DNA from 4 places in the Variovorax sp. genome. Region 4 is predicted to be linked to each of the others. Evidence: predicted binding sites of a transcription regulator. Region 4 holds the regulator's gene; each other region holds the start of a gene.
What was found. Region 4 encodes LexA, which represses DNA repair genes until DNA is damaged. Its sites were predicted from a motif close to ACTGTATNNNNATACAGT; they were not measured.

Region 1: ACQY8B_RS21830 (ATP-dependent helicase) is a predicted target of LexA. The motif match lies at 2,686-2,703, and genes of this name have one in related genera.
Region 2: ACQY8B_RS06200 (DNA topoisomerase IV subunit B) is a predicted target of LexA. The motif match lies at 4,095-4,112, and genes of this name have one in related genera.
Region 3: recA (recombinase RecA) is a predicted target of LexA. The motif match lies at 2,146-2,163, and genes of this name have one in related genera.

Annotation. Positions count from the first base shown of each region.
Region 1 covers NZ_OZ257247.1:4,666,073-4,673,486, forward strand. The annotation lists gene hpf (ribosome hibernation-promoting factor, HPF/YfiA family) at 1-221, opposite strand, end outside; gene ACQY8B_RS21830 (ATP-dependent helicase) at 553-2,673, opposite strand; gene corA (magnesium/cobalt transporter CorA) at 2,899-3,885, shown strand; gene ACQY8B_RS21840 (5'-methylthioadenosine/adenosylhomocysteine nucleosidase) at 3,878-4,660, opposite strand; gene ACQY8B_RS21845 (ABC transporter substrate-binding protein) at 4,674-6,305, opposite strand; gene ACQY8B_RS21850 (dipeptide ABC transporter ATP-binding protein) at 6,342-7,388, opposite strand; gene ACQY8B_RS21855 (ABC transporter ATP-binding protein) at 7,385-7,414, opposite strand, start outside.
Region 2 covers NZ_OZ257247.1:1,244,203-1,251,616, reverse strand. The annotation lists gene parC (DNA topoisomerase IV subunit A) at 1-1,106, opposite strand, end outside; gene ACQY8B_RS06205 (lytic transglycosylase domain-containing protein) at 1,151-2,053, opposite strand; gene ACQY8B_RS06200 (DNA topoisomerase IV subunit B) at 2,065-4,062, opposite strand; gene ACQY8B_RS06195 (MFS transporter) at 4,221-5,444, shown strand; gene ACQY8B_RS06190 (hypothetical protein) at 5,475-5,603, shown strand; gene ACQY8B_RS06185 (class I SAM-dependent methyltransferase) at 5,637-6,206, shown strand; gene dapA (4-hydroxy-tetrahydrodipicolinate synthase) at 6,327-7,175, shown strand; gene bamC (outer membrane protein assembly factor BamC) at 7,319-7,414, shown strand, end outside.
Region 3 covers NZ_OZ257247.1:5,325,099-5,332,512, forward strand. The annotation lists gene ACQY8B_RS24965 (hypothetical protein) at 96-818, shown strand; gene ACQY8B_RS24970 (response regulator) at 847-1,521, opposite strand; gene ACQY8B_RS24975 (MarR family winged helix-turn-helix transcriptional regulator) at 1,596-2,081, opposite strand; gene recA (recombinase RecA) at 2,226-3,332, shown strand; gene recX (recombination regulator RecX) at 3,379-3,840, shown strand; gene ACQY8B_RS24990 (SRPBCC family protein) at 3,821-4,255, shown strand; gene ACQY8B_RS24995 (mandelate racemase/muconate lactonizing enzyme family protein) at 4,265-5,374, opposite strand; gene ACQY8B_RS25000 (transporter substrate-binding domain-containing protein) at 5,380-6,198, opposite strand; gene ACQY8B_RS25005 (amino acid ABC transporter ATP-binding protein) at 6,249-6,977, opposite strand; gene ACQY8B_RS25010 (amino acid ABC transporter permease) at 6,961-7,414, opposite strand, start outside.
Region 4 covers NZ_OZ257247.1:2,540,385-2,547,798, reverse strand. The annotation lists gene ACQY8B_RS12195 (3-hydroxyacyl-CoA dehydrogenase) at 1-1,516, opposite strand, end outside; gene ACQY8B_RS12190 (MFS transporter) at 1,648-2,805, opposite strand; gene ACQY8B_RS12185 (D-2-hydroxyacid dehydrogenase family protein) at 2,802-3,809, opposite strand; gene ACQY8B_RS12180 (hypothetical protein) at 3,901-4,266, opposite strand; gene lexA (transcriptional repressor LexA) at 4,404-5,087, opposite strand; gene ACQY8B_RS12170 (asparaginase) at 5,161-6,123, shown strand; gene adk (adenylate kinase) at 6,158-6,814, opposite strand; gene kdsB (3-deoxy-manno-octulosonate cytidylyltransferase) at 6,953-7,414, opposite strand, start outside.

The DNA of each region.
Region 1 (7,414 bases), 2.1 Mb from region 4:
TCAGCGTGGCTCGACTCCGCGAACATGTCATTGCCCTTGACGTGAATGTTGCACTCCGCCCTTTGGCGGCGTTCCTTTTCCTTCTGCTTTTCCACCGTGAGGATCACCTTGACATCGACTACCTGGTCGAAATGTCGCGTGATCCGGTCCAGCTTGCTCGTGACGTAGGTGCGCAAGGCAGGTGTGACGTCGAGGTGATGACCGCTGATCGTCAAATTCATGAATGACCTCCTGGAATTGACGGTTGGGGAAATGACCGCACTCCGGAATGGAGCTTGGCCGGCGAAACAGGTGTGTGGGGAAGGGAAAGAGAAGAAGAGACTGGGTAAGAGAAGAAGAAAGCTGGAAGGGTCGATTCACTATGCCCAAGCTGTCACGGTATTGCAATACCAGAGTTGTCCCAAGCTGCGGCCGCACCGCGTGTTTCCCGCGGCACGCTAGCGAATCAATAGCAGCACCCGCGCGCAGGACAGGCGCCGCGGCGTTTCGTTCAAAAGTGTTTCAACAGGAAAGCCCTCGAGACCCTGCCGCCGAGAGGGCCGGCGAACAGGCTCAGCGCCAGGCGGCGCGCATGCGGTTGCGCAGGTCGATCACGGCGGTGGGCGGCGGCACGGCCGGCGGGCGCTCCGGCGGAGGCGGCCAGGTCTGCTGCTCGAAGCCCGCGAGGTCGGCATCGGCAATGAAGCGCGTGCGGTTGGCATACAGATGCCGGTCGCCGCGCGCCGACTGCTGCGTGACGTAGAAGCGCTGCGGCACCAGCAGGTGCAGGTGGTCGCGTGCGCGGGTCATCGCCACGTAGAGCAGGCGGCGTTCTTCTTCCAGCTCGTGCGCGCTCTGCGCCACGTCGGCCGGCAGGCAGCCGTCGACCACATTGATCACATGCACCGAGTTCCACTCCTGCCCCTTGGCCGAATGGATGGTCGAGAGGATCAGGTAGTCCTCGTCGAGCAGCGGCGGCCCCGGGCGGTCGCTGGTGGCCTCGGGCGGATCGAGCGTCAGTTCGGTCAGGAAGCGTTCGCGCGAACCGTAGCCGGCGGCCAGCCGCGAAAGCTGCTCGACGTCGGCGCGCCGCACGCCCGAGGTGTCTTCGTACAGCCGCTCCAGGTGCGGCTGATACCAGGCCATCGCCACCTCCACGTCGGCCGGCCATGCCAGCGAAGGCGAGCGCAGCGCCTCGTAGGCCTTGGCGAAATCGGCCCATTGCTCGCGCGCCGCGGAGGGCGGCACGAAGTCGCGCACTGCGGCCACGGGGTCGGCGGCCTGGTCCATCGCGTCGAGCAGCCGCGTGCCGGTGACGGGCCCGATGCCCGGGATCAGCTGCGTCACGCGAAAGCCCGCCATGCGGCCGCGCGGGTTCTGCGCGAAACGCAGCACTGCGAGCAGGTCCTTCACATGCGAGGCCTCGAGAAACTTGAGCCCGCCGAACTTCACGAACGGGATGTTGCGCCGCGCCAGCTCGAGTTCGAGCGCCGCGCTGTGCGACGAGGTGCGAAACAGCACCGCCTGCGACTTCAGCGCCAGCCCGCCCTCGCGGTGCGCCAGCACCTTGTCGGCCACCCAGCGCGCCTGCTCCGCCTCGTCGGGCACGAGCACCAGCAGCGGCTTGCCGGCCGATGGCTTGTCGGTCCACAGCGTCTTGGCGTGCCGCTCGGCTGCTTGCGCGATGACGCGGTTCGAGGCGTCGAGGATCGGCTGCGTCGAGCGGTAGTTGCGCTCCAGCGTGACCACGCGCGCGTCCTGCGTGAACTGCGACGGGAAGTCGAGGATATTGCGCACCGTGGCGCCCCTGAACGAGTAGATCGACTGCGCGTCGTCCCCCACCACCGTCACGCCGCGCCCGTCGGGCTTGAGCGCCAGCAGGATCGAGGCCTGCAGCAGGTTGGTGTCCTGGTATTCGTCGACCAGCACATGGTCGAAGCGCGCGCCGACGTGCGCTGCCAGCGCGGGCTCGGCGACCATGCCGGCCCAGTAGAGCAGCAGGTCGTCGTAGTCGAGCACGTTCTGCTGCTGCTTGGCCTCGACATAGGCGCCGAACAGCTTCTTCAGCTCGGCTTCCCATTCGCCGCACCAAGGGAACGACTCCCGCAGCACCTCGGCCAGCGGCGCGCGCGTGTTCACGCAGCGCGAGTAGATGGACAGGCAGGTGCCCTTGCGCGGAAAGCGGTTGACGGTGGAAGACAGGCCCAACTCGTGGCGCGCCAGCCCCATCAGGTCTTCGGCATCGCCACGGTCGTGGATGGTGAAGTTCTCGTCCAGCCCGATCTGCGCGGCGTACTCGCGCAGCAGCCGCGCGCCTATGCCATGGAAGGTGCCCGCCCACGGCAGCGAAGGCGGTGCCTCCGACTTCAGCCCCAGCACCTTCGTCAGCACCTGGCCGGCGCGCCGGCCCATTTCCTGCGCGGCGCGGCGCGAGAAGGTCAGCAGCAGCAGGCGCTGCGGATCGACGCCGCCGGCTATCAGGTGCGCCACGCGATGCGCCAGCGTGCTGGTCTTGCCCGACCCGGCACCGGCAATGACGAGCAGCGGCCGCTCGTCGCGCTCGGCAATGGCCGCTCCCACCCCGTGCTCGACCGCCGCGCGCTGCGCGTCGTTGAGCGTGGCCAGCGCGGCGGCCAGGCGCTCGGCCTGGGTCTTCGGGGCGGTGGAAAGAACGGGGAGCGCAGCGGTCTGCATGGGCACGACTTTACTGTATGCCCGTCCAGTCCAGCCACCTTGCTGCCATGTGGCCGGTGACATAATCGCGCCTCGCTGCAACCGGAGACTCTTCCCATGGAAACCGCCCCGTCTCGGCAGCTTTCAACTCCCTTTCACTGACGCGTTTTCTTCACGCACGTCGGGCCCGGGAATTGAAAGCGCCCCTCCCTCGCCCATCGTCCAGTCACCCCCGGGAGTGAGCCAATGCTCAACATCTTTACGCTCGCCAACGGCCGCCTCGTCCAGGAAGAGATCGAGGCGCTCGAAGAGCTTTCCAAGTTCCAGCCGATCTGGGTCGACCTCGAATCGCCCACGCTCGAAGAAAAGCGCTGGATCAAGCAGTACTACGGCCTGTCCATCCCCGAAGACGCGATGGACGAGGACATCGAGGAATCCGCCCGCTTCTACGAGGAAGACAACGGCGAGCTGCACATACGCTCCGACTTCCTGATCGACGACGACGAGAACCCGCGCACCGTGCGCGTCGCTTTCATCCTGAACCAGCACAACACCGACCTGCGCAGCCGCGGCGTGCTGTTCTCGATCCACGACGAGGACGTGCCGGTGTTCCGCCTGCTGCGCATGCGTGCGCGCCGCGCACCGGGGCTTATCGAGGACGCCAAGGAAGTCATGCTCAAGCTGTTCGACGCCGACGCCGAGTATTCGGCCGACACGCTCGAGAACATCTACGACGAACTCGAAGTGGCCGGCAAGAAGGTGCTGTCGGGCAACGTGAGCGACGAGCTGGCCGGCGAGGTGCTCGGTGCCATCGCGCGGCAGGAAGACTTGAACGGCCGCATCCGCCGCAACGTGATGGACACGCGCCGCGCGGTCAGCTTCATGATGCGCAGCAAGATGCTCAACGCCGAGCAGTTCGAAGAGGCGCGCCAGATCCTGCGCGACATCGAGTCGCTGGACAACCACACGGCCTTCCTGTTCGACAAGATCAACTTCCTGATGGATGCGACCGTCGGTTTCATCAACATCAACCAGAACAAGACCATCAAGATCTTCTCGGTGGCCAGCGTGGCGCTGCTGCCGCCCACGCTGATCGCCAGCATCTACGGCATGAACTTCAAGTTCATGCCGGAGCTCGACTGGGCCATGGGCTATCCGTATGCCATCGTGCTGATGGCTGCCAGCGCGCTGGTGCCGATGTGGTACTTCCGCCGGCGCGGCTGGCTCAAGTAGCCGCGTCTTCCGTGGGCAGCGTGGCCAGCCACGCGCCCACCAGCGCGAGGCTGTAGCGGCTCGCCACCTCCACCACGAAGCGCGCGAAGTCGCCATGCGCGGCATCGTCGGCGCGGTCCGAAATGGTGCGCATCGCGGCATACGGCACGCCGTAGTCGTGACACACCTGCGCCATCGCCGCGCCTTCCATCTCGACCGCGAGCGCATCGGGCAGCTCGCGCTGCAAGGCCGCGCTCTCCGCGGTGGTCGATACGAAGCGGTCGCCGCTCACCAGCAGGCCACGGTGCACACGAGGCTGCCAAAGGCTGAATTCGTCCACCGCCTGTTTGCCGACCAAGGCTACTGGGTCACGCAGCACATCGGCCACCACGACCGCCAGCGCGTTGCCGATGGCGGCATCGGCCGCGAAGCGCGCCATGCCCATCAGCGGCACCTCGTGCTTCGGGAAGAGCGGCGAGGCGTCCATGTCGTGCTGCAGCAGTTCGGTGGGCACGACCACGTCGCCCACGTTCACGCCCGGCGCCAATCCACCCGCCACGCCGGTGAACACGATGGCCCGCACGCCGAAGCGCTCGAGCAGCACCGTGGCCGTGACCGCCGCCGCGACCTTGCCGATGCGCGACAGCACCGCGACTACCGGCTGGCCCTGCAGATGGCCCACCCAGAAGTCGCGTCCGGCCACGCGCACACGCTGCTCGTCGGGCATCTGCGCAAGCAGGGCACTCAGCTCCTCGTGCATCGCCGCAACGATGGCGACGGGTGCAACACCGCTCATTCGGCCGCGTCCATCACTTGATGTCTACGCCATAGAAGGTGTGGCGGCCGAAGGGGCTCAGCTTGAAGTCGACCACTTCCTTGCGCACCGGCTTCAGCTGCACCGCGTGGGCGATGGTGAACCACGGCGCCTGCTCCTTGAAGATGACCTGGGCCTTCTTGTAGAGCGCGTCGCGGTCGGCCTGCTTGGTCGCGCTCTTGGCCTTCACCACGAGGTCTTCGTAAGGCTGGTAGCAGAACTTCGAGATGTTGCTGCCGCTGGCCGACTTGGCCGATGCGCAGCCCAGCAGCGTGTAGAGGAAGTTGTCTGGATCGCCGTTGTCGCCGGTCCAGCCCAGCATGCCCATCTGGTGCTCGCCGGCCTGCAGGCGCTTGCGGTACTCGCCCCACTCGAAGCTCTTGATCTCGGCCTTGACGTTGATCTTGGCCAGGTCGGCCTGCATCAGCTCGGCGATGCGCTTGGCGTTCGGGTTGTACGGGCGCTGCACCGGCATGGCCCAAAGGTCGGTCGAGAAACCGTCCGGGTAGCCAGCCTGCGCCAACAGCTTCTTCGCTGCTTCGGGGTCGTACGGGTCGTCCTTCACCGCGTCGTTGTAGGACCACATGGTCGGCGGGATCGGGTTCTTCGCGGCCACGCCGGTCGTGAGGTACACCCCGTCGATGATGGCCTTCTTGTTGATCGCCATGTTGATGGCCTTGCGCACGCGCACGTCGTCGAAAGGCTTCTTCGTCGTGTTGTACGAGAGGTAGCCCACGTTCAGGCCGGGCTGCTCCAGCACCTGCACGTTCGGGTCCTTGCGGATCGCGTCGAGGTCGGCCGGGTTCGGGTACGGCATGACGTGGCACTCGCCCTTCTGCAGCTTGGCCCAGCGCACCGAGGCATCGGGCGTGATGGCAAACACGAGGTCGTCGATCTTTGCCTTGCCGCCCCAGTACTGCGGGAAGGCCTTGAAGCGGATGATCGCGTCCTTCTGGTACTGCACCAAGTAGAAGGGGCCGGTGCCGATCGGGTCCTGGTCGACTTTCTCGGGTGTGCCGGCCTTCAGCATGGCAATGGCGTATTCCTTCGACTGGATGCCCGCGTACTGCATCGCCAGGTTCGCGAGGAACGGCGCCTCGGGCTGGTTGAGCACGATCTTCACCGTGTAGTCGTCGATGCGGTCGACCGTCTTCAGCAGCTTGGGCATGCCCATGTCGTTGAAGTACGAGTGGTTCTGGCTCGTGACCTTGAAGAAGGGATCGCTCTCCTTCCACTGCCGCTCGAGCATGAAGATGAAGTCGTCGGCGTTGAAGTCGCGCGTGGGCTTGAAGCTCTTGCTCGTGCTGTGCCACTTCACGCCCTTGCGCAGGTGGAAGGTGTAGACCGTGCCGTCGGCGGAAATGTCCCACTTCTCGGCCAGGCCCGGCACGACCTTGGTGCCGCCGCGCTCGAACTCGACGATGGTGTTGTAGACCTGCGTGGTCACGTCGAACGAGGTGCCGGTGGTGTTCATGCCCGGATAGAAATTCTCCGGGCTGCCTTCCGAGCAATACACCAGCGTCTTGGCTGACACCGCGCCGCAGGCCAGGGTAAGGGCCGCAATCGCTGTCGGTGCCAGGAGCGCCAGGCTTCGTGAGCGGCGCGAAACGGTGGGCTGGGTCTTCATTTGGACTCCTTGGGACACGGTTGAAAAAGCAGGTTGCTAGGGATTCGTCGCCATCGCGATGGCGCCCGACGGAACATCGGCGCGCACGAGCGGCGCGCCTTCGAGAAACTTCTCCGAGAAATGGCATGCCACCAGCCGCTCGTCGAGCATGCGCGGCAGCGGGCGTTCTTCGCGGCAGCGCTGGGCCACATGCGGGCAGCGCGTGCTGAACACGCACCCCGTGGGCGGATTCAGCGGCGAAGGCAGTTCGCCCTTGAGCACGATGCGCTGGCTGCTGAGCCCCGGCGTGGAAGCCAGCAGCGCCTGCGTATAGGGATGCAGCGGCCGCGCGAAGATGCGCGACTTCGGGCCCTGCTCCACAGCATGGCCGAGGTACATCACGAGCACGTCGTGCGCGATGTGCCTCACCACGCCAAGGTCGTGCGAGATGAAGAGATACGCCAGCCCCAGTTCGGCCTGCAGGTCGGCCAACAGGTTCAGCACCTGCGCCTGGATCGACACGTCGAGCGCCGACACAGGCTCGTCGGCCACCAGCAGGCGCGGGTTCAGCATCAGCGCGCGCGCAATGGCGATGCGCTGGCGCTGGCCGCCGGAGAACATGTGCGGATAGCGGTTGGCGTACTCGGGCCGCAGGCCCACGCGCGCCAGCATCTCGCGCGCCTTGGCTGCGCGCTCCTGCTTGCCCATGGTGGTGTTGATGGCCAGCGGATCTTCGAGCACCGCCGAAATCTTCTTGCGCGGATTGAGCGAGCCGTACGGGTTCTGGAACACCAGTTGAACGGCCTGGCGCAGCTCGCGCTTGCGCTCCGGCGGCGGGTTCACCGCATCGGCGCCGACCAGCATGAGCTGGCCCGCCGTCGGCTTCTCGATCAGCGCGACCATGCGCGCGAGCGTCGACTTGCCGCAGCCCGATTCGCCGACCACGGCCAGCGTGCGGCCGCGCTCGATGCGGAAAGAGATGTCGCCCACCGCGCGCAGATGCGACGGTGCACGGAACATGCCACGGCGGATGTCGTAGGTACGCTGCAGGTGGGCCGCCTCGACGACCACTTCGTTCGTTGTACCGGCCGATGCTTCGCTCATGGCAGCACCTCGTCGGCCGCTCGCCG
Region 2 (7,414 bases), 1.3 Mb from region 4:
TTGATCGGCGACGAGGTCTCCAGCGAGGTCTGCGCGAGCAGCGTGGTGATGAACTCGTCCTGGCTGATGCGCGAGGTCTTGGGCTCGAACACCAGGCGCACGGCGGCGTCCTTGCTGGACTCGTCGCGCACCACGTCGAGCACCGACAGCATCGCGGCCTTCAGCTGGGTCTGGTCGGCACTAAGGGCCTTCTTGCCGGCCTTGACCTTGGGGTTGGTGATTTCCTCGATTTCCTCGAGCACCTTCTGCGTGCTGACGCCCGGCGGCAGCTCGTTGACCACCAGTTGCCACTGGCCGCGCGCCAGTTCTTCGATCTTCCAGCGCGCGCGCACCTTGAGCGAGCCGCGGCCGGTGCGGTAGGCATCGGCGATGTCGCTGGCGTTGCTGATGATCTGCGCGCCGCCCGGGTAGTCGGGGCCGGGCACGATGGCGAAGAGTTCTTCCTCGCTGAGCTTGCCGTTCGACTTGATCAGCGCCACGCAGGCGTCGGCGGTCTCGCGCAGGTTGTGGCTCGGGATCTCGGTGGCCAGGCCCACCGCGATGCCGCTGGCGCCATTGAGCAGCGTGAACGGCAGGCGTGCAGGCAGCAGGCGAGGTTCTTCAGTGCTGCCGTCGTAGTTGGGAATGAAGTCGACCGTGCCCTCGTCGATTTCGTCGAGCAGCAGGCTGGTGATGCGCGCCAGGCGCGCTTCGGTGTATCGCATGGCGGCCGCGCCGTCGCCGTCGCGGCTGCCGAAGTTGCCCTGTCCGTCGACCAGCGGATAGCGCTGCGAGAAATCTTGCGCCATGCGCACCAGCGCGTCGTAGGCCGCCTGGTCGCTGTGCGGGTGGAAACGGCCGAGCACGTCGCCGACCACGCGTGCGCTCTTGACCGGCTTGGCGCCCACGGTGCCGTTGGTGCCGCCGAAGCCCAGGCCCATGCGCGACATCGAATACAGGATGCGCCGCTGCACCGGCTTCTGGCCGTCGGACACATCGGGCAGCGCGCGGCCCTTGACCACGCTGAGCGCGTATTCGAGGTAGGCGGTCTGCGCGTAGTCGGCAAGGGTGAGGGTGGTGTCGCCGTCGGTGGGACCCTGGAGATCGAGCGGTGGTTGGGAGTCCATGAAGAAGAGAGAAAGAAAAACGATTGCAGGCTGTGCGTGCGCGCTCAGCCCGGATTGATTGCCTCGTGCGATGCCTCGGCCGCGCCGGTCGGCGTGGCTGGCGGCTCGGGAATGTCGGGCATGGCCGGCATGTTGCGCGGCGTGTCCGACGGCATGTTGCCCCGGTTGATCGCACCGCCCTGCGGCACGGTCAGCTCCATGCGGATGCGCCCCGGCGTCTTGCCGCCGCGCACGCCGCCACCGGTTGCGACGGAGGGCTTCAGGTACGCATAGAGCTGCAGCACGGTCTGCACGTAGTTCTGCGTTTCCTTGTAGTTCGGGATCTTGTTGCCAGCGCGCTGCACGGCGCCCTCGCCCGCGTTGTAGGCGGCAAGGGCCAGTTCGATCTGGCCCGGGAACATGGCGATCAGGTCGCGCAGGTAGCGCGAACCGGCGGCGATGTTGATGCGCGGGTCGAACAGCTTCTTCTCGATGGTGGTGCGCTTGTCCGCCGACACGCCATAGCGCTGCGCGGTGGCGGGCATCAGCTGCATCAGGCCCATCGCGCCCTTGGGCGACACGGCCTGCGCATCGAAGCCCGACTCGGTGGCGACCAGCGCCTGCAGCAGTTCGTAGTCGATGGCGTGCTTGCTCGATGCGTCGCGCAGCGCGGCCTTGGCGGTCTTGTAGCCGGGCGAGGCCTCGAACATGGCGAGCAGGGTTTGCGAGGCCTGCGGCACCTTGCCGTCGATGCCGCGCGCGCCGCGCCCGAGCGGGGAGATGCCGTTGGCGGTATCGAAGCTCTGGCCGCCGCGAAAGAAGATCTGGTAGCGCTCGTCGATCTTCTCGGAGGCGAAATGCGCGACGCCCTTGCTGTCGATGTAGCCGTAGATATCAGCGGCGTGCGCCAACCCCTGCTGCACGAGCAACAGAAAGGCCAAGAGCAACGAACGCTTGAAAGCTGGCATACGTGGAGGGATCAGACATCAATGTCGACGTCGTCGGCGCGCAACTCCATGAGCTCGCGCCGCGCCGCCGCTTCGCCCTTGCCCATCAGCTTGGTGATCTCGCCCTGGGTGGACGTAAAGTCGAAACGGCCCAATTGGACCTGCATAAGGCGGCGGGTGTCTGGATTGAGCGTGGTTTCCCACAATTGTTCCGCGCTCATTTCGCCCAGTCCCTTGAAGCGGCTGATGCTCCAGGCGCCTTCGCGCACGCCGTCTTTACGCAGTTTGTCGAGGGTGGCGGTCAGTTCGCCCTCGTCCAGCGCGTAGACCTTGGAGGCCGGTTTCTTGCCGCGCGCGGGGGCATCCACCCGGAACAATGGCGGCTTTGCGACATACACGTGGCCGGCTTCGATGAGCTTGGGGAAATGGCGGAAGAACAGCGTGAGCAGCAGCACCTGGATGTGCGAGCCGTCCACGTCGGCATCGCTCAGGATGCAGATCTTTCCGTAGCGCAGGCCGCTCATGTCGGGCGTGTCGTTGGGGCCGTGGGGGTCGACGCCCACGGCCACCGAGATGTCGTGGATTTCAGTGTTGGCGAAGAGGCGGTCGCGCTCCACTTCCCAGGTGTTGAGCACCTTGCCGCGCAGCGGCAGGATGGCCTGGCTTTCCTTGTCGCGGCCCATCTTGGCGCTGCCGCCGGCGGAGTCGCCCTCGACCAGGAAGACTTCGTTGTGGCTGATGTCCTTGCTCTCGCAGTCGGTGAGCTTGCCGGGCAGCACGGCGACGCCGGAGCCCTTGCGCTTCTCGACCTTCTGGCCGGCGCGCTGGCGCGTCTGCGCGGCCTTGATGGCGAGCTCGGCCAGCTTCTTGCCGTAGTCGACGTGCTGGTTGAGCCACAGTTCGAGCGCGGGCCGCACGAAGCTCGACACCAGGCGCACGGCGTCGCGCGAGTTCAGGCGTTCCTTGATCTGGCCCTGGAACTGCGGGTCGAGCACCTTGGCGCTGAGCACGTAGGAGGCACGCGCGAACACGTCTTCTGGCAGCAGCTTCACGCCCTTGGGCAGCAGCGAGTGCAGTTCGATGAAGCCCTTCACAGCGGTGAACAGGCCGTCGCGAAGGCCGCTTTCATGCGTGCCGCCGGCGCTGGTGGGAATCAGGTTGACGTAGCTCTCGCGCACCGGCTGGCCGTCTTCGGTGAAGGCCACGCACCAGTCGGCGCCCTCGCCTTCGGCGAAGTTGTCGGCGTTCTTGTCGGCATGGCCGCCGCCTTCGAACAGCGGAATGACGGGGTCGCCGTTGAGCGTCTGCATCAGGTAGTCGCTCAGGCCGCCCTTGTAGAGCCACTGCTGGCTTTCCTTGGTCTTTTCGTTCGTGAGCGTGACGCTCACGCCGGGCATCAGCACGGCCTTGCTGCGCAGCAGGTGCGTGAGTTCGCCCATGGGCAGCGCGGAGGTCTCGAAGTACTTGGCGTCTGGCCAGGCGCGCACGGTGGTGCCCTGCTTGCGTTCGCCGGCCTCGAGCTTGCGCACCTCGAGCTGTTCGATCACGTCGCCGCCGCTGAAGGCCAGCTTTGCGACCGAGCCCTCGCGGTGGGTCGACACTTCGAGCCGCTTGGACAGCGCGTTGGTCACCGACACGCCCACGCCGTGCAGGCCGCCCGAGAAGCTGTAGGCGCCGCCCGAGCCCTTGTCGAACTTGCCGCCGGCATGCAGCCGGGTGTAGACCAGCTCGACCACGGGCGCTTTTTCTTCGGGGTGCAGGCCGAAGGGAATGCCGCGGCCGTCGTCCTCGATGCTGACCGAGCCGTCGGCATGCAGCGTGACCTTGATCTTCTTGCCGTGGCCCGCCAGCGCCTCGTCGGCGGCGTTGTCGATCACTTCCTGAATGATGTGCAGCGGGTTGTCGGTGCGGGTGTACATGCCCGGGCGCTGCTTGACGGGCTCCAGGCCCTTGAGCACGCGGATGGAGCCTTCCGAGTAGCCGGAAGACGCGGACGAAGAATTGGGGGGAGTCTTGGGGGGAGTCGCCATGGGGGCGGATTGTAGTCAGTCGCCGCCAAACAACTGGATACCCATACAGGAGACGCTTTGATGCCCAGCGCGCATCGAAACGGCGCCGATAAATCATCAATGGCTTTGGCCATCGGGGCGCCTGCCAAAGCAGCCAGGTCGCTACATTCGACGCCATCATGCAAACGCCAGCCCGCACTCTTTCGATCAAGCAAGTCCTCTTCTGCGGGGCGATGATCGTCACGCTTTCCATGGGCATCCGCCACGGCTTCGGCCTCTGGCTGCAGCCCATCACGCAGGCGCAGGACTGGAGCCGCGGCACCTTTTCGTTCGCGCTGGCGGTGCAGAACCTGTCGTGGGGCATCTTCGGCGTGTTCGCGGGCATGCTGGCCGACCGCTTCGGCGCGTTCAGGGTGCTGATCGGCGGCTCGGTGTTCTATGCGCTGGGGCTGTTCGGCATGGCGCATTCGCCGACGCCGCTGCTGTTCACGCTGAGCGCCGGCGTGCTGATCGGCGCCGCGCAGGCGGGCTCGACCTACGCCGTGATCTACGGCGTGATCGGCCGGCAGATTCCGGCCGAGCGGCGGTCCTGGGCCATGGGCGTGGCGGCGGCGGCCGGCTCGTTCGGGCAGTTCCTGATGGCGCCGGTGGAAGGCTGGCTGATCGGCCACCTGGGCTGGCAGACGGCTCTGGCCGTGGTGGCGGTGCTGGTTCTGGTCATCATTCCGCTGGCATTCGGCCTGCGCGAGCCCAAGACCGAAGCCCTGGCCGGCCACCGCGACCAGTCGGTGCTGCAGGCCGTGGGCGAGGCTTTCCGTTATCCCAGTTTCGGGCTGCTGATGGCGGGGTATTTCGTCTGCGGCTTCCAGCTGGCGTTCATCGGCATCCACATGCCGACCTACCTGCGCGACAAGAGCCTGCCGGCCGACGTGGCGGGCTATGCGCTGGCGCTGATCGGGCTGTTCAACGTGTTCGGCACCTACACGGTCGGGCTGCTGGGGCAGACCCTGGCCAAGCGCAAGATCCTGGCGGCGATCTATTTCGCGCGGGCGGTGTCGATCGCGCTGTTCCTGCTGGCGCCCATTTCGCCTATGAGCGTGTATGCGTTCTCGGCGGCCATGGGCTTCCTGTGGCTGTCCACCGTGCCCGCGACCAACGCCATCGTGGCGGGCATCTTCGGGGTGGCGCATCTGTCGATGCTCAGCGGCTTCGTGTTCCTGAGCCACCAGGTCGGCTCGTTCCTGGGCGTGTGGCTGGGCGGCTACCTGTACGACACCACGGGCAGCTACGACGTCGTCTGGTACATCGCCATTGCGCTGGGCGTGTTCGCGGCGCTGATCAACCTGCCGGTGAAGGAAAACGCCATCGCGCGGGCGCCCCGGCCATTGGGCGCGGCGGGCTGATTGCGTATAAAGAGCGCCATGACACCACGGATGCGCCACCACATTGTCCACGCCGGCTGGCTCGCGGCCGCGCTGGCAGTGCTGGGCGGCGTGTTCGCGATGTACGTGCATCCGGACTTCCTCGTGACGCTGGTGGACCAGATCTGGTCCTGCTTCTGACGCTTCCTCTCTTCTCTTCTCCTCCGATCCGCCATGAAAGTTGCAGCAACGGCGCACGGCACGGGCGCGCCTTCCGAGTGGATCGTCCGCTGGTCGCACCTGCTCGCGCCCGGCGCCACGGTGCTCGACGTGGCCTGCGGCTCCGGGCGGCACATGTGCTGGTTCGCCAGGCGCGGCCACGCCGTGACGGGCGTCGACCGTTCGCCCGAAGCCGTGGCGGCGGCCGGCGCCTTCGGCAGCGTGGTCGAGGCCGACATCGAATCGGGCCCGTGGCCGTTTGCCGGCCAGGCCTTCGGCGGCGTGATCGTCACGCACTACCTCTGGCGGCCGCGCATGGCCGACATCGCGGCCGCGGTGGCGCCGGGCGGCGTGCTGCTCTACGAGACCTTCGCCGCGGGCAACGAGACCGTGGGCAAGCCCTCGCGGCCCGATTTCCTGCTGCAGCCCGGCGAGCTGCTCGCCGCCTGCACCGGACTGCGCGTGGTGGCCTACGAAGACGGTTTCGAGCCCGAGCCGGCCCGCTTCGTCCAGCGCATTGCCGCCGTCCGCGAGGCCGGGAATGCCCCCGGCCAGCCGCCCCGCCGCCTCCTTAAGGGAAACTGAGGGGGTCGGGGGGCGTGTTTCCGCCGGCCCCGGAGTAAGTAGAATCGGCGCTTTCGTCCACCGACAAAGAGATTCCCCTTGGAGCAACTGACAGGCAGCATCGTCGCGCTCGTCACGCCGATGCACGACGACGGCAGTGTCGATTACCCCGCCCTGCGGCGGCTCATTGACTGGCACATCGAAGAAGGCACCGACTGCCTCGGCGTGGTCGGCACCACCGGCGAATCGCCGACGGTCGATGTCGAAGAGCACTGCGAAATCATCCGCGTCTCGGTCGAACAGGCCAAGGGCCGCGTCCCCGTGATGGCCGGCTGCGGTGCCAATTCCACCAAGGAAGCCATCGAGCTCGCCAAGTTCGCCAAGGGCGTGGGCGCCGACTCCCAGCTCCAGGTCGTGCCGTACTACAACAAGCCCACGCAAGAGGGCCAGTACCAGCACTTCAAGGCCATCGCCGAGTCCGTGGGCGACCTGCCCATCGTGCTTTACAACGTGCCCGGCCGCACCGTCGCCGATATGGCGCACGACACCGTGCTGCGCCTGGCCCAGGTGCCCGGCATCATCGGCATCAAGGAAGCCACCGGCAACATCGAGCGGGCCCAGTGGCTCATCCGCGACGTGCCCAAGAACTTCGCCGTCTACTCCGGCGACGACCCGACCGCGGTCGCACTCATGCTGTGCGGCGGCCAGGGCAACATCAGCGTCACGGCCAACATCGCGCCGCGCAAGATGCACGAGCTGTGCGTCGCGGCGCTGGCAGGCGACGTCAAGCGCGCCATGCAGATCCAGTTCGAACTGATGCCGCTGCACCGCAACCTGTTCGTCGAGCCGAATCCGATCCCGCTCAAGTGGGCCATGGCCAGGCTCGGCCTGTGCGGCGGCGCGCTTCGGCTGCCGCTCACCGAACTGGGCGAAGCCAGCCGTCCGGCGGTCGAAGGCGCGTTGCGTGCCACCGGCCTGCTCAAGAACTGAGCCCCCCAACCCATTTCCGACCTGCGATCTGCTTTTTCCCTGGCCGCAACAAGGTTAAGCAACCTTTTGCCCGAACCATGCTCTGAGATGGCGGGCATTGCGGCCCACAGATAGACCGAACCATTCCAACAAGGAAGACGACGTTGAAGAACCTTTCGCAAATTTCGCGATATGCATTGCTGGCCACCCTGGTTGCCAGCCTCGCCGCCTGCTCCGTCCTCGAGAGCGACAAGATCGAC
Region 3 (7,414 bases), 2.8 Mb from region 4:
CCTCGCCGCCCCCCGCGCCATCACCGGCCCCGGCGCCCGCGCCTGCCCCCGGGCCGAATCGCGATCCAGTTCCGGGCAGCGAGCCGCTGCCATCGTTGAGCGCACCCCAGGCCGGGTCGATCGCCGCAGTGGGCAACGGCAGCGAAGGCCTCTATGAAGCGATGTTTGGCTACACCTACGTCGGCGCCGACGGCAAAATCGCCAGCAAGTTTGTGGTCGGCACACTCGACGGATCGATTCTGGTCACGGGCATCAATTGGGTCTTCGGTGCGGATACCAATTACTACTTCACTGACCGGTCCCCGGTGACGGGGTCGGGCACCTTCTCGCAAAAGGTGTCCATGGACGGTACCTATGCCTATGGCGGGCGCTCGCCTTCGGCGTTCGGCCCGTTCACCTACAACGTGGCCAATGCGCTCGCGGTCGGCCAGGACAGTGTGATTGGCAAGTGGGCCAACACCGACACCAGCTTCGGCATTGCCATTGCCATCGAGGTTGATGCGACGGGGGCCTACACAGGCACGATGAGCGGTGCACAGGTCGGTGTGTGCAAGATCTCGGGCACGCTGACGCTGGCGCAGCCCGCCACGGCCAAGAACGCCTACGGCTTTCGGGTGACAGCAGTCAATGCCGCAACCACGGCGCGCGACGCCTGCAAGTTCGACAGTGCCCTGGGCTTTCAAGGCCCGGCGGCCATCACCTTTGTGCCGGCCGGCAACTTCGCGAGCAACGGCTATTTCCGCAGCATCGCATTCCTCGTGCATTCCAGGGCAGGGGACGGTTCGTCGATCGCCGCCAGCCTGCGCAAGCAGCCGTAGGCCCGCTGCACGAGTGACGGGCCGGGGCTCAGTTCGGGATCTTCTCGAGGCAGTAACCCAGCCCGCGCACCGTGGCAATGCGCACCGGCCCCTTCTCGATCTTCTTGCGCAGCCGGTGGATGTACACCTCGATCGCGTTCAGGCTCACCTCCTCGCCCCATTCGCAGAGGCGGTCGACCAGCTGGTCCTTGCTCACCAGCCGGCCGGCGCGCTGCAGCAGCACTTCGAGCAGGCCGAGTTCGCGCGCCGACAGCTCGATCATCTTGCCGTCGATGGTCGCCACGCGGCCGGCCTGGTCGTACACCAGCGGGCCGTGGCGGATCGCGTTGCTGGTGGTGCCCATGCCGCGCCGCGTGAGGGCGCGCACGCGCGCCTCGAGTTCCTGCAGGCTAAAGGGCTTGGCCATGTAGTCGTCGGCGCCGTTGTCCAGGCCCTTGACGCGCTCTTCCACGCTGTCGGCGGCCGTGAGCACCAGCACCGGCAGTTGCGATCCGCGCGCGCGCAGGCGCTTGAGGATCTCGATGCCGTGCAGGCTGGGCAGCCCGAGGTCGAGGATCAGCAGGTCGAATTCGTCATGGGTCATGAGCGCGGTGTCGGCCTGCGAGCCGTTGGCCACGTGGTCGACCGCCGCGCCCGAGGTGCGCAGGCTGCGCAACAGGGCATCTGCCAGCACCTGGTCGTCTTCGGCAATCAGAATCCGCATATGCGCCACCTCCGGCCTGTTTGGGGTGTCGGGCGCCCCGCCGGCGCCGTTCACATTTGTCTCTGCCTCGAAGTCTAGCCCGCTGTATAGGCTTCCAGTCCGATGGTTACCACGGTGGCGATGTCATTGCCCACGCTGCTGCGGAACTCGCGTTCGGCCTGCGTCACCGCGCCGTGGAAGGCGTCGAGCCAGGCCAGCCCGTCGGCCGTGAACAGCACGCGCCGGGCCCGCGCGTCGAGCGGATCAGGGCCGCGCGTGACCAGGCCCCAGGCCTCGCACTGGTCGACCAGCGCGCCCATCGCCTGCTTGGTCATGCCGGCGCGCCCGGCCAGCTCGGTGAGGCGCGAGCCCTCGCGCGCCAGGTGCCGGGTGATGTGGATGTGCGCCGCGCTCACCTGCGCGCGCGCCGCGAGGTTCGACAACGCCAGCGGCACGTCGACGTCGTGCGCCATCAGTTCCAGCACGCGCTCGTCGAAGCGGCGCATGGCATGGCCCAGCAGGCGGCCCAGGTGGGTCTGCCGCCAGGCGTCGGGATCGGTCGGAAAAGCGGCTTCGGTCATGCGCCAAATGGTAAAGCAAACTGACCAAAAAACAGGTTTACGCAGCGGCATCAGCCCCTACACTACTGTTCAAGCATCCAGCCTGTGGTTAAAAGCAGATGGGTGAAACCAGACACAAACCGTTGATTTTCAAGGAGTTTCCACATGGACGCAGTCGTCAAGGGCGCAAGCATCTCGGTCGCCAACAGTGAAAAGGCCAAGGCCCTGCAAGCCGCGCTGGCCCAGATCGAAAAGCAGTTCGGCAAGGGCACGATCATGCGGCTCGGCGAAGGCGAGGCACTGGAAGACATCCAGGTGGTCTCCACCGGCTCGCTGGGCCTGGACATCGCGCTGGGCGTCGGCGGCCTGCCGCGCGGCCGCGTCATCGAAATCTACGGCCCTGAATCCTCGGGCAAGACCACGCTCACGCTGCAGGTCATCGCCGCCATGCAGAAGCAGGCCGGCACCTGCGCCTTCGTCGACGCCGAACACGCCCTCGACGTGCAATACGCCCAGAAGCTCGGCGTGAACCTGTCCGACCTGCTGATCAGCCAGCCCGACACCGGCGAGCAGGCCCTCGAAATCGTCGATTCGCTGGTGCGCTCGGGCGCCGTCGACCTGATCGTGGTCGACTCGGTCGCCGCGCTCACGCCCAAGGCCGAAATCGAAGGCGAAATGGGCGACTCGCTGCCCGGCCTGCAGGCCCGCCTGATGAGCCAGGCGCTGCGCAAGCTCACCGCCACCATCAAGAAGACCAACTGCATGGTCATCTTCATCAACCAGATCCGCATGAAGATCGGCGTGATGTTCGGTTCGCCCGAAACCACCACCGGCGGCAACGCGCTGAAGTTCTACGCCTCGGTGCGCCTGGACATCCGCCGCATCGGCACCATCAAGAAGGGCGACGAGGCCATCGGCAACGAAACCAAGGTGAAGGTGGTGAAGAACAAGGTCTCGCCCCCGTTCAAGACGGCGGAGTTCGACATCCTGTTCGGCGAAGGCATCAGCCGCGAGGGCGAGATCATCGACATGGGCGTGACCGCCAAGATCGTCGACAAGTCGGGTGCCTGGTACGCCTACAACGGCGAGAAGATCGGCCAGGGCCGCGACAACGCCCGCGAATTCCTGCGCGAGAACCCCGAGCTGTCGCGCGAGATCGAGAACAAGGTGCGCGAGTCGCTGGGCATTCCGCTGCTGGCAGCCGACGCCGGCTCCACGCCCGAGAAGCCGCAGAAGGCCGCCAAGGCCGAAAAGGCGGACAAGGGCGAGTAAGCCCCGGAACGCGGCCCCCCTGCCGGGGCCGCGCGAGCGATCCCGCATGGCATTCGACGCCCCGTCCCTCAAAGGCCGCGCACTGCGCCTGCTGAGCCAGCGCGAGCATTCGCGCTTGGAGCTGGAGCGCAAGCTGGCAAAGCATGAAGAAGAGCCCGGCACGCTGGCCAAGGCGCTCGACGAGCTGGCCGCCAAGGACTTCATCAGCGAGCCGCGCGTGGTGGCCTCGGTGCTCAACCAGCGCGCGGCCCGCTCGGGCGCGCTGCGGGTGAAGCAGGAACTGCAGGCCAAGGGCATCGCGCCCGAAGCCATCGCCGAAGCGGTGGCCAGCCTGCAGGAAACCGAAGTGGAGCGCGCCACCGCCCTCTGGCGCCGCCGCTTCGACGCCCCGCCCGCCGACGCGAAGGAACGGGCGAAGCAGATGCGATTCCTGATGGCGCGCGGTTTTTCGGGCGCCGTCGTGTCCAAGGTACTCAGGAGCGACTTCGATGAAATCGACGACGAATGAAGGCAGTGCTGCCGTCCAGTCCCGCGTCATCACGCAGCGCGTGGCCTGCGAATGGCGCCGCGCCTACGTGCTGGCGGCCGACCCTAAGCGCCTGCCCGACTGGGCCAGCGGCCTGGCCAGGAGCGCGCTGGTGCCGCACGGCGACCACTGGATCGTGCGCACGCCCGAGAGCGGCGACGCCCGCATGCGCTTCGCGCCGCGCAACGACTTCGGCGTGCTCGACCACTGGGTCGCGCCCGAAGGCGTGCCCGAGGTCTACCTGCCCTTTCGCGTCATCGGCGTCGGGCCCGACGCCTGCGAGCTGCAGTTCACGCTGCTGCGCCAGCCGCACATGGACGATGCGGCCTTCGAGCGCGATGCGCAGTGGATCGCGCGCGACCTGCAGTCGCTGCGCAGCCTGATCGAAGCCGACTGACCGGCCGGCTCAGCCGCGCAGCACCAGCGGCGTGAACTTGCGCCGCGCCTTCAGCTGGTCGGCGTCCCACTCGATGCCCAGCCCGGGCGTTTCCGGCGCCACCGCATGCCCGCCCTCGATGCGCAGGCGGCTTGTCGTCAGGTCGTCGAGCTGCGGGATGTATTCCACCCAGCGTGCATTCGGTACGGCGGCGCACAGGCTCACGTGCAGCTCCATCAGGAAGTGCGGGCACATCGCGATGTTGTGCGCCTCCGCGAGGTGCGCGATCTTCAGCCAGGGCGTGATGCCGCCCACCCGCGCCACGTCGGCCTGCACGATCGAGCAGGCGCCCTGCTGGATGTATTCGGCGAACTGCGAAGGGTGGTACATCGACTCGCCCACCGCGATCGGCACCGAGGTGCTGGCCAGCAGCTGCGCATGCGCGCGCACATGCTCGGCCGGCATCGGCTCCTCGAACCACGCAAGGTCGAGCGGCGCATATTGGCGTGCACGGCGGATGGCCTCGGCCACGGTGAAGCTCTGGTTGGCGTCCACCATCAGCTCGAAGTCCGCGCCGACCGCTTCGCGCACGGCCGACAGGCGCGCGATGTCCTGCGCCACATGCGGCTTGCCGACCTTGATCTTCGCGCCCAGAAAGCCATCGGCCTTGGCCGCGAGCGTCTGCTCCACCAGCCGCGCGGGTTCGATGTGCAGCCAGCCGCCCTCGGTGGTGTAGACCGGCACGCGCTGCTGCGCCCCGCCCGCCAGTCGCCAAAGAGGCAGGCCCGCCGCACGCGCGTTGCGGTCCCACAGCGCGGTGTCGATGGCCGCCAGCGAAAGGCTGGTGATCGCGCCCACGGCGGTCGCGTGCGTGTGGAAGAACAGGTCGCGCCAGATGGCCTCGTACTGCTGCGGGTCGCGCCCGATCAGGCGCGGCGCGAGGTGGTCGTTCAGCAGCGCCACGATGGACGAGCCGCCCGTGCCGATGGTGTACGTGTAGCCGGTGCCCGACGAGCCGTCGTCGCAGCGCACCGTGACCATCACGGTTTCCTGCGTCACGAAGGACTGGATGGCGTCGGTGCGCTTGACCTTGGGCGCGATGTCGATCTGCGCGATCTCGACCTGGTCGATCTTCGCCATCGCGATCAGCCTGCGTTGCGCGTCACGTCGGCCGGCAGGTCGGCGCCGTGGAACTTCTTGTAGATGGTGTTGAGCTCGCCGCTCTTGAGCTGCGCCTTCACGAACTCGTCGAGCCTGGCCTTCAGGCGCGGTTCGTTCTTGCGCATGCCGATGGCCATCATGTTGACCTTCATGGTGAACTTCGGCTCCATCTGCTTGGCCGGGTTCTTCTCGTTGATGGTCTTCAGCAGCGGCGGCGCGGTCGCGAAGATGTCGGCCTGCCCGCTCACCACGGCGGTGATGGAGGTGGCGTCGTCGTCGAAGCGAACGATCTGCGCGCCGGCCGGCAGGATCTTCGTCACTTCCTGGTCGTTGGTGGTGCCGCGCGTGGCAATCACTTTCTTGCCCGCGAGGTCGGCCGGGCCTGTGATGCTCATGCTCTTGGGCGCCCCCACGACGACCAGGATGGCGGCGTAGGGCACCGAGAAGTCGACCACCTTCTCGCGCTCGGGCGTGACCGACATGCTGGAGATCACGATGTCCGCCTTGTCGGTCTGCAGGAACGGAATGCGGTTGGCGCCGGTGGTCGGCACGATCTCGAGTTCGAGGCCCAGGCTCTTGGCCAGCAGGCGCGCGGTTTCCACATCGGAGCCGGTGGCGTTGAGCTTCTCGTCCTTCATGCCGTAGGGCGGCACGGCCAGGTCGATGGCCACGCGGATCTTCTTGGCGGCCGTGATGGTGTCGAGCTGGTCGGCATGCGCCGCGCCCGCGAAGGCGAGCGGCAGGGCCAGGGCGAGCGCGGAAAGCAGTGCGCCGCGGCGCCGGGCGAAGAAAGAGCGGGTCATCGATGGTCTCCTGGAGTTGTGAACGAAAGCGGGTGCCGGTGGCGCGCGGCTCAGAGGCCGGTGCCGATGAACTGGCGCAGTTCGGGCGTCTGCGGATTGCCGAGGATGCTGGCGTCGCCCTCTTCCCACACCAGCCCCTGGTGCATGTAGATGACCTTGTCGGCCACGCCGCGCGCAAAGGCCATCTCGTGCGTGACGAGGATCATGGTCATGCCTTCGGAGGCGAGCTTCTCCATCACCTTGAGCACTTCGCCGGTGAGCTGCGGGTCGAGCGCGGAAGTGACTTCGTCGAAAAGCATGAGCTGCGGCTTCATCGCGAGCGAGCGCGCGATGGCCACGCGCTGCTGCTGGCCGCCGGAGAGCTGCTCGGGGTAGGCGTCGGCCTTCTCGGCCAGGCCCACGCGCTCGAGCACTTCCATCGCGATGGCGCCGGCTTCCGAGGCGCTCATCTTCTTCACCGACTGCGGCGCGAGCGTGATGTTCTGCTTGACCGTGAGATGCGGGAACAGGTTGTAGCTCTGGAACACGATGCCCACGTCCTTGCGCAGCGCGCGCAGGTTCAGGGCCGGGTCGTGCACCGCGTGGCCGCAGCACTGGATGGTGCCGCTGCCGATGGTCTCCAGCCGGTCGATGCAGCGCAGCGCCGTGCTCTTGCCCGAGCCGCTCTGGCCGATGATCGCCACCACCTGCCCGCGCTGGACCGAGAACGACACGCCCTTGAGCACGTGCAGCTTGCCGAAGTGCTTGTGGACGTCGTTGAGTTCAACCACGGGCTGCATTGAGCTTCCTTTCAAGGGCGCGACTCCATCGCGAGAGCGGGTAGCAAAGAATGAAATACAGAACCACCGCGCACCCGAAATACAGGAAGGGCTGGAAGGTCGAGTTGTTCAGCACTTTGGCGTTGTAGGAAAGCTCGGCATAGCCGACCACCAGCGACGCGATCGACGTGTTCTTGATGATCTGCACCAGGAAGCCCACCGTGGGCGGCGTCGCGATGCGCAGCGCCTGCGGCAGGATCACGCGGCGCATGCGCTCGATCCGCGTGAGCGCCAGGCATTCGGCAGCTTCCCACTGGCTGCGCGGTACGGCCTGGATGCAGCCGCGCCAGATTTCGCCAAGGAAGGCGCTGGCGTAGACGGTGATGGCCAGCGCCGCCGCCGCCAGCGCGGGTACCGAGCCGATGCCCGCGATGTTGGGCCCGAAGAAGCACACGCCC
Region 4 (7,414 bases):
CTTCTTCGTGCAGCAGGCTCAGGCCCAGCGCGCCGCGGCGGCGCAGCCACGGGCTCGGGCGATAGCGAGGATCGCCATACACCGTCTGCAGGTTGAACAGCACCTCGAGCATGTTGGTCGGCCCGAAGAGGTTGCCCATGGCCAGCGGGCCTCGTGGATAGCCCAGGCCCAGCTGCACGGCGGTCTCCAGGTCGGCAGGCGTGCACACGCGCTGCTGGCACATGTCGGCGGCGATGTTGACGATGGTGCCGATCACGCGCTGCGTGACGAAGCCGCCGCTGTCGCGGATCACGCTCACCGCCTTGCCGTCGCGCGCGAACAGGGCATGCGCGGCATCGCGGATGTCGCGGCGCGTGGCCGGATTGGTGGCGAGCACGCGGCGCTTGGTGGCAGCGTCGTCGATCAGCATGTCGATGCCGATGGTGCGCGTGGCGTCCAGGCGCTCGACGGCGGCCACGGTGGTCACGTCGAAGCCCAGCGGTGCCACCAGGATCAGCGAATGCGGCGCGGGCGCGGCGCCGCTGTCGATCTGCGCGCCCAGCGTGTTCACCAGGCGCAGCAACTCCGCACGGCGTGCCGCACGCGGCGACACCCAGACCGAAGGCGTGCCGTCGACCACGGGCGCGGGGGCTTCGGGCGCCTGCTGCATCACGCCATCGGTGTAGCGGTAGAAGCCTTCGCCCGTCTTGCGGCCCAGCGCGCCGGCGGCCAGGCGCTGCGCGGTGATCACGCTCGGGCGGAAGCGGGGTTCCTCGAAATACTGGTGATAGATCGACTCCATCACCGGGTGCGACACGTCGAGCGCCGTCAGGTCCAGCAGCTCGAACGGGCCGAGGCGAAAGCCCGCCTGGTCCTTGAGGATGCGGTCGATGGTGGCGAAATCGGCCACGCCTTCGCTGACGATGCGCAGCGCCTCGGTGCCGTAGCCGCGGCCTGCGTGGTTGACGATGAAGCCGGGGGTGTCTTGCGCCTGCACCGCGCTGTGGCCCATCTGCCTGGCGTAGCCCGCCAGCTGCGCGCAGACCTCGGGGGCGGTCTTGAAGCCCGCGACCACCTCGACCACCTTCATGAGCGGCACGGGATTGAAGAAGTGGAAGCCCGCGACACGCTCGGGGTGCGCGAGCCCGGCCGCGATGGCCGTCACCGACAGCGACGAGGTGTTGGTGACCAGCGTGGCGCTCTCGGCCACCACGCCTTCGAGTTCGCGGAACAGTTTGCGCTTGACTTCCAGGTCTTCGACCACGGCCTCGACCACCAGGCCGCAGCCGGCGAGCGCCTGGATCGAATCGACCGCCTTGACGCGGGCGATGTATGCGTCGCGCGCGGCGGCGTCGATCTTGCCCTTTTCATGCAGCTTGTTCCATTGGGCTGCGAGGGCTTCGCGGCCGCGCGCCGCGGCGCCCGCGAAGCTGTCGAGCAGCAGCACTTCGCTGCCTGCCTGGGCGGCGATCTGCGCGATGCCGCGACCCATGGCGCCGGCGCCTATGACGCCGATTCGGGTGTAGTTCACTGTCATTTGCTGAAGATTTTCGCTGGTTGAGGGGTATCCGGCCTGCCGCGCAGGCGCCGACGCAAGCGCTGTCGTCACCTCCGATTTTGCAGTTGCGCGAGGGCGGGGCGTGACGGGTTTTACGCGGGGGCGCGATTTCAGGCCGGGCGGCGGCTGCGGTCGATGGCGATGCTCAGCGCGATGGCCACCAGCATGACGCCGAAGCCGACCCAGCTCATCCACGCCGCCGCGTCGTGCGCCAGCAGCCAGCCGCCGAGCGCCGCGCCCACGGCCTGGCCTGTGTAGATGCCGGAACTGTTGAGCGCCACCGAGCCTGGCGCGAGGGCCGGCGCCAGGCCTACCAGGCGGGCCTGCTGGGCCGAATTGGTGGCGAAGCAGCCCAACCCCCAGGGCACCAGCACCACGGCCAGCCAGGCGAGCGTGGAAGCCGTCGGCCACAAGAGCAGGCTCAGCGCGATCAGCACGGTAGTGACCAGCACCATGCGCCCGGCCCCGACGCGGTCGATGAAGCGGCTGACCACCATGTTGCCGATGAGCCCGCAGGCGCCGAACAGGGCCCACATCACGCTCAGCGTGGTCGCGTCCGCACCAAAGCTCTGCTTGAGGATGGGGCCGAAATAGCTGAACAGCACGAACTGCCCGGTGCCTTGCAGCGCCGTTACCGACACGATGCCCATCAGCACCGGACTGCGCAGCACGCGCGACCAGGCGGCGGCGGTGAGTGCCGCCGGGCGAATGCCGCTGGGCAAGGTGAGCCAGATCGACGCCGCGCTCACGACGCTGAGCAGGGCAATCGCCACGAAGGCCATGCGCCAGCCCAGATGCCCGCCGATCAGCGCGCCGATAGGCAGGCCCAGCACCGAGGCCATCGACCAGCCAAGAAAAACGAAGGTGACGGCGCGCCCGCGTTGCTCGGGCGGTACCAGCATGCCGGCGCAGGCCGCCGCCTGGGGCGTGAAGATGGCGGGGGCTATCACCGTGAGCATGCGCACCGGCAGCAGCGCGCCGAAGCTGGGCATGAGCGCCGCGAGAGCGTGGCCCGCCGCGTACCAGAGCAGGGTAAGGGCGAGCAGCAGGCGGCGGTCCCAGCCCGCGACGGCGGCGGCCAGCAGCGGCGCGCCGATGCACATCACCGCTGCCGCGGCAGTGATCAACTGGCCGGCGGTCGCGACCGAAACAGCCAGGGAGGCGCTGATTTCATTGAGCGTGCCGGGCACGACCATCACGCCCGTGCCGATCACGAAGTTGCCGGCCAGCAGCGCCCAGAGCGCACCCTTGGGCGCAGGCCGGCTCACCGGCGAACCTGCAGCGCGCCGGGATTCACGATGTTCGTGGGATTGCCGTTGATGTAGCTCACGACGTTGTCGAAAGCCTGGCCGAAGTAGCTCTCGTAGCTTTCCTGCTCGACGTAGCCGATGTGCGGGGTGCAGATGCAGTTCTCCAGCCGCAGCAGCGCATGGCCCTGCAGCGGCGGCTCACTCTCGAACACGTCGATGGCGGCCAGCCCGGGACGGCCACGGTTGAGCGCCGCGAGCAGCGCGTCGGCCTCGACCAGCTCGGCGCGCGAGGTGTTGACGAACAGCGCCGTCGGCTTCATGCGCGAGAGGTCTTCGAGCGTGATGAGGCCGTTGGTTTCCTCATTGAGCCGCAGGTGGACGGAGAGCACGTCGGCGGCTGCAAAGAACTCATGGCGGTTCTGCGCCACCTGGAAGCCGTCGGAACGGGCCTTGGCGCAGCTGGCTTCACGCCCCCAGATCACGACCTGCATTCCGAAGGCCTGCCCGTAGCGCGCGACCAACTGGCCGATGCGGCCGTAGCCCCAGATGCAGAGCGTCTTGCCCTTGAGCACCGAGCCCAGCCCGAAGTTGGGCGGCATCGAGGCCGACTTGAGCCCTGACTGCTGCCAAGCCCCGTGCTTGAGGTTGCTGATGTACTGCGGCAGCCGGCGCATGGCGGCCATGATGAGCGCCCATGTGAGCTCGGCAGGTGCCTGGGGAGAGCCGGAGCCTTCCGCCACGGCGATGCCGCGCTCGGTGCAGGCCGCCACGTCGATGTGGCCCGCGACGCGACCGGTCTGCGAGATGAGCTTGAGCTTGGGCAGCTTCTCGATGAGCTGCCGGGAGATCTGTGTTCGCTCGCGAATCAGCACGATCACGTCGGCGTCCTTGAGGCGAACCGAGAGTTGCCCGATGCCCTTGACCGTGTTGGTATAGACCTTGGCTGCGTACGCGTCCAGCTTGGCGGCGCAGCGCAATTTGCGCACGGCGTCCTGATAGTCGTCGAGGATCACAATATTCATGGCGTGCCATTGTGCCTCGCAGCATTGGGATGTCGCACCCCCGAACGTTTGGATACCCACTGCCGACGGGCTCTCCCAGGGGTGCCGGGCCTCAGTGCAGGCGTGTGGAGCGGTGCGCGGCGACCATCGTTTCGGCCGCTTCGAGAGCCGCCAGCCGGTCAAGCTCCGCGCACACGTCGTCCATTCGGCCGGAAATCAAGACACGGTTGCTGCTGCGCTGCTGGCCCTTTCCGTCTACCACGCGTACCACGCGCAGCGGGCGCACGGTCGGGGCTGCTTCAGCCACCGGGGGCGTCGAGCCGCACGTCGGACGCACCGCAACGTAGCGCAGGCCGGCGGAAGTCTCGCTGTGATCGAGCGAGGCGTGGCGATGAGGGCGGCGCGCCGGGATCAAACGGCTGGCGAGCGATTGCAGCGGCATCCAGAAATCAGCGATGGCGAGGAGGGCGATTCCCATGTGAACTCCAAAAAAGTATGAGGTTGAACACAGGCAGGATTTCTTGAAACGGCCGCGACAGGGTGATGGCGACTTCGCGCCATACGCCCGCCACCTGTTGCGGCCGGATGAGTGCTGCTGCCAGCAGGCCCGCAGGCCTACATCAGCATGGTGTTGCGGATGAGGCCCACCGCGAGGCCTTCGATCTCGAAGGGCTCGCCGGGCTGGACGATGATGGTCGGGTAGTCGGGGTTCTCTGCGTGCAGCTCGATGACCTGCTTGTTGCGCTTCAGGCGCTTGACGGTGACTTCGTCGCCCAGGCGCGCAACCACGATCTGGCCGTTGCGCGCTTCCTTGGTGGCCTGCACGGCGAGCAGGTCGCCGTCCATGATGCCGGCGTCTCGCATGGACATGCCGCGCACCTTGAGCAGGTAGTCAGGCTGGCGCTGGAACAGCGTGTTCTCGACGTAGTAGGTCTGGTCGACGTGCTCCTGCGCCAAGATGGGCGAGCCTGCAGCGACGCGGCCGATGAGCGGCAGCGCCAGTTGCGCCATGCCGGGCAGCGAGAGCGAGAACTGGCCGCCTTCGCGGTGGCGCGTTTCGTTCAGCGACCGCAGGGCGTCGCCCTTGAGGCGGATGCCGCGCGAGGTGCCGCTGACGAGTTCGATGACACCCTTGCGGGCCAAGGCCTGCAGGTGCTCTTCGGCCGCGTTGGCCGACTTGAACCCGAGTTCATTGGCGATTTCGGCGCGCGTGGGTGGCGCTCCGGTGCGGGCGATGGCGCTCTGGATCAAGTCCAGGATCTGCTGCTGGCGGGCTGTAAGCTTCACGGCGAACTGCATATGTGGTTCCTTGCGGCACTGGCTAGATATCCAGTACCTGTATTTTTAACCAGTTTTAAAAAGTTGACAAGCCATGCCTGATTTCCCTTCGCCTGAACTGCGCCGCGTGGTCGTGCTGGGCACCGGCGGCACCATCGCCGGCAAGGCTGCCAGCAGCGGCGACAACATCGGCTACACGGCCGGGCAGGTGGGCGTGGCCGACCTTCTGGGCGGCATCGAGGCCCCCCAGGGCGTGACGCTGGTGGCGGAGCAGGTCGCGCAACTGGACAGCAAGGACATGTCGTTCGAGACTTGGCAAAAGCTCGCGCAGCGTTGCGCACACTGGCTTGCGGAGCCCGACGTGGCAGGCGTGGTGATCACGCACGGCACCGACACGCTGGAGGAGACGGCCTTCTTCCTGCATTCGGTGCTGGCATCCGCGAAGCCCGTGGTGCTGACTTGCGCCATGCGGCCGGCGAGCGCGCTGTCGCCCGATGGTCCGCAGAACGTGCGTGACGCCATCGGCGTGGCTCTGGCAGCCGGTGCTAAGGGGGTGGCCGTGGTGTGCGCCGGGGCGATCCACAGTGGCGCCGATGTCCAGAAGGTGCATACCTACAGGCTCGATGCCTTCGCATCTGGCGACGCGGGCCCGGTGGGCTATGTGGAAGAGGGCGAGGTCCGCCGTGTGAGGGCGTGGCCCGAGGGCGAGGCGCTGCCGGCCTCGAAGATCTTCGAGGCGGCTCCCGTTCGGTGGCCTCGCGTGGAGATCGTCATGAGCCATGCCGGTGCGAGCGGTGCTGTCGTCGAGGCACTGCTGCAACCCGGCAACGCCGAACCGGTCCGTGGACTGGTGCTGGCCGCCACGGGCAACGGCACGCTGCATCACGCGCTCGAAGCGGCCGCGCTGAAGGCGCAAGAGGCGGGCGTGGCGGTGGTTCGTGCGACGCGCTGCATGAACGGGCGCATCCTGCCGAAAGCCGATGACCGGCTGCGGGACGCGGGCACGCTCACGCCGGTGAAGGCGCGTATCGCGCTGATGCTCGAGTTGCTCGGGTGAGGTGGTGGCCGCCCTGTCGGAGGGCGGCCGGCAATCAGCTGCTCAGCGCTGCGAGTGCGCGCTGGGTGATTTCATCGACCGTGCCCACGCCCTTGATGGCGCGGTACTTCGGCGCGGCGGCCGGATCGGTCTTGGCCCAGGCCGAGTAGTAGTCGACCAGCGGACGCGTCTGCTGGCTGTACACGTCGAGCCGCTTGCGCACGGTTTCTTCCTTGTCGTCCTCGCGCTGGATCAGGTCTTCGCCGGTGACGTCATCCTTGCCTTCCACCTTGGGCGGGTTGAACTTGACGTGATAGGTGCGCCCCGAAGCCGGGTGCGAGCGGCGGCCGCTCATGCGCTCGATGATGTCGCCGAAGGGCACGTCGATTTCGAGCACGTAGTCGAGCTTGACGCCCGCCGCCTTCATGGCGTCGGCTTGCGGAATGGTGCGGGGGAAGCCGTCGAACAGGAAGCCGCTGGCGCAATCGGCCTGGGCGATGCGTTCCTTCACGAGATTGATGATCAGGTCATCGCTGACCAGTGCGCCCGCATCCATGACGGCCTTGGCCTGCAGACCGAGCGGCGTGCCGGCCTTGACGGCGGCGCGCAGCATGTCGCCGGTCGAGATTTGGGGGATGCTGTACTTCTGGCAAATGAAGGCCGCTTGCGTGCCTTTGCCCGCCCCGGGCGCGCCCAGCAAAATTAGTCTCATGGTGTCCTCGGACGGTTCTTAGATTTTGTGTCGCGCCAGGCGTCGGCTTCAGGGGCTTTGGGCAGGGCGGAGTTGCTTCGAGGATAGCACGCGTGCTTCCCGGGATTTGCCGCTGCCCCGACAGGCACGTCGAGCCCCTCAGGCTGTCGGGCCGGCGGCGAAGACCGCGCGCACGCGCGCCAGGTCTTCGGGCGTGTCGATACCCGGGCCGGGAGCCACGTGGCTCACGTGTACGGCAATGCGGTGTCCGTGCCATAGCGCCCGCAACTGCTCAAGCGCTTCCGTCGCCTCGACTGGCGACGGCGGCAGCGACGGAAACTTGCGCACGAAGCCTGCGCGGTAGCCGTAGATGCCAATGTGGCGCAGGGGAGCCGGCGTGGGCAGCACCGTCGGCGCGGCGCCGTTGGCGGAGCCGTCGCGCCACCAGGGGATGGGCGCACGGCTGAAGTACATGGCGTTGCCCCGTGCGTCGAGCACGGCCTTCACCACGTTCGGATTCATGAAGTCGGCCAGCGAATCGATCTCGTGGGCCGCAGTGCTCATCGCGGCCTCTGCGTGGGTGGCCAGCGTGGCGGCCACGGCATCGATCAGCGCCGGGTC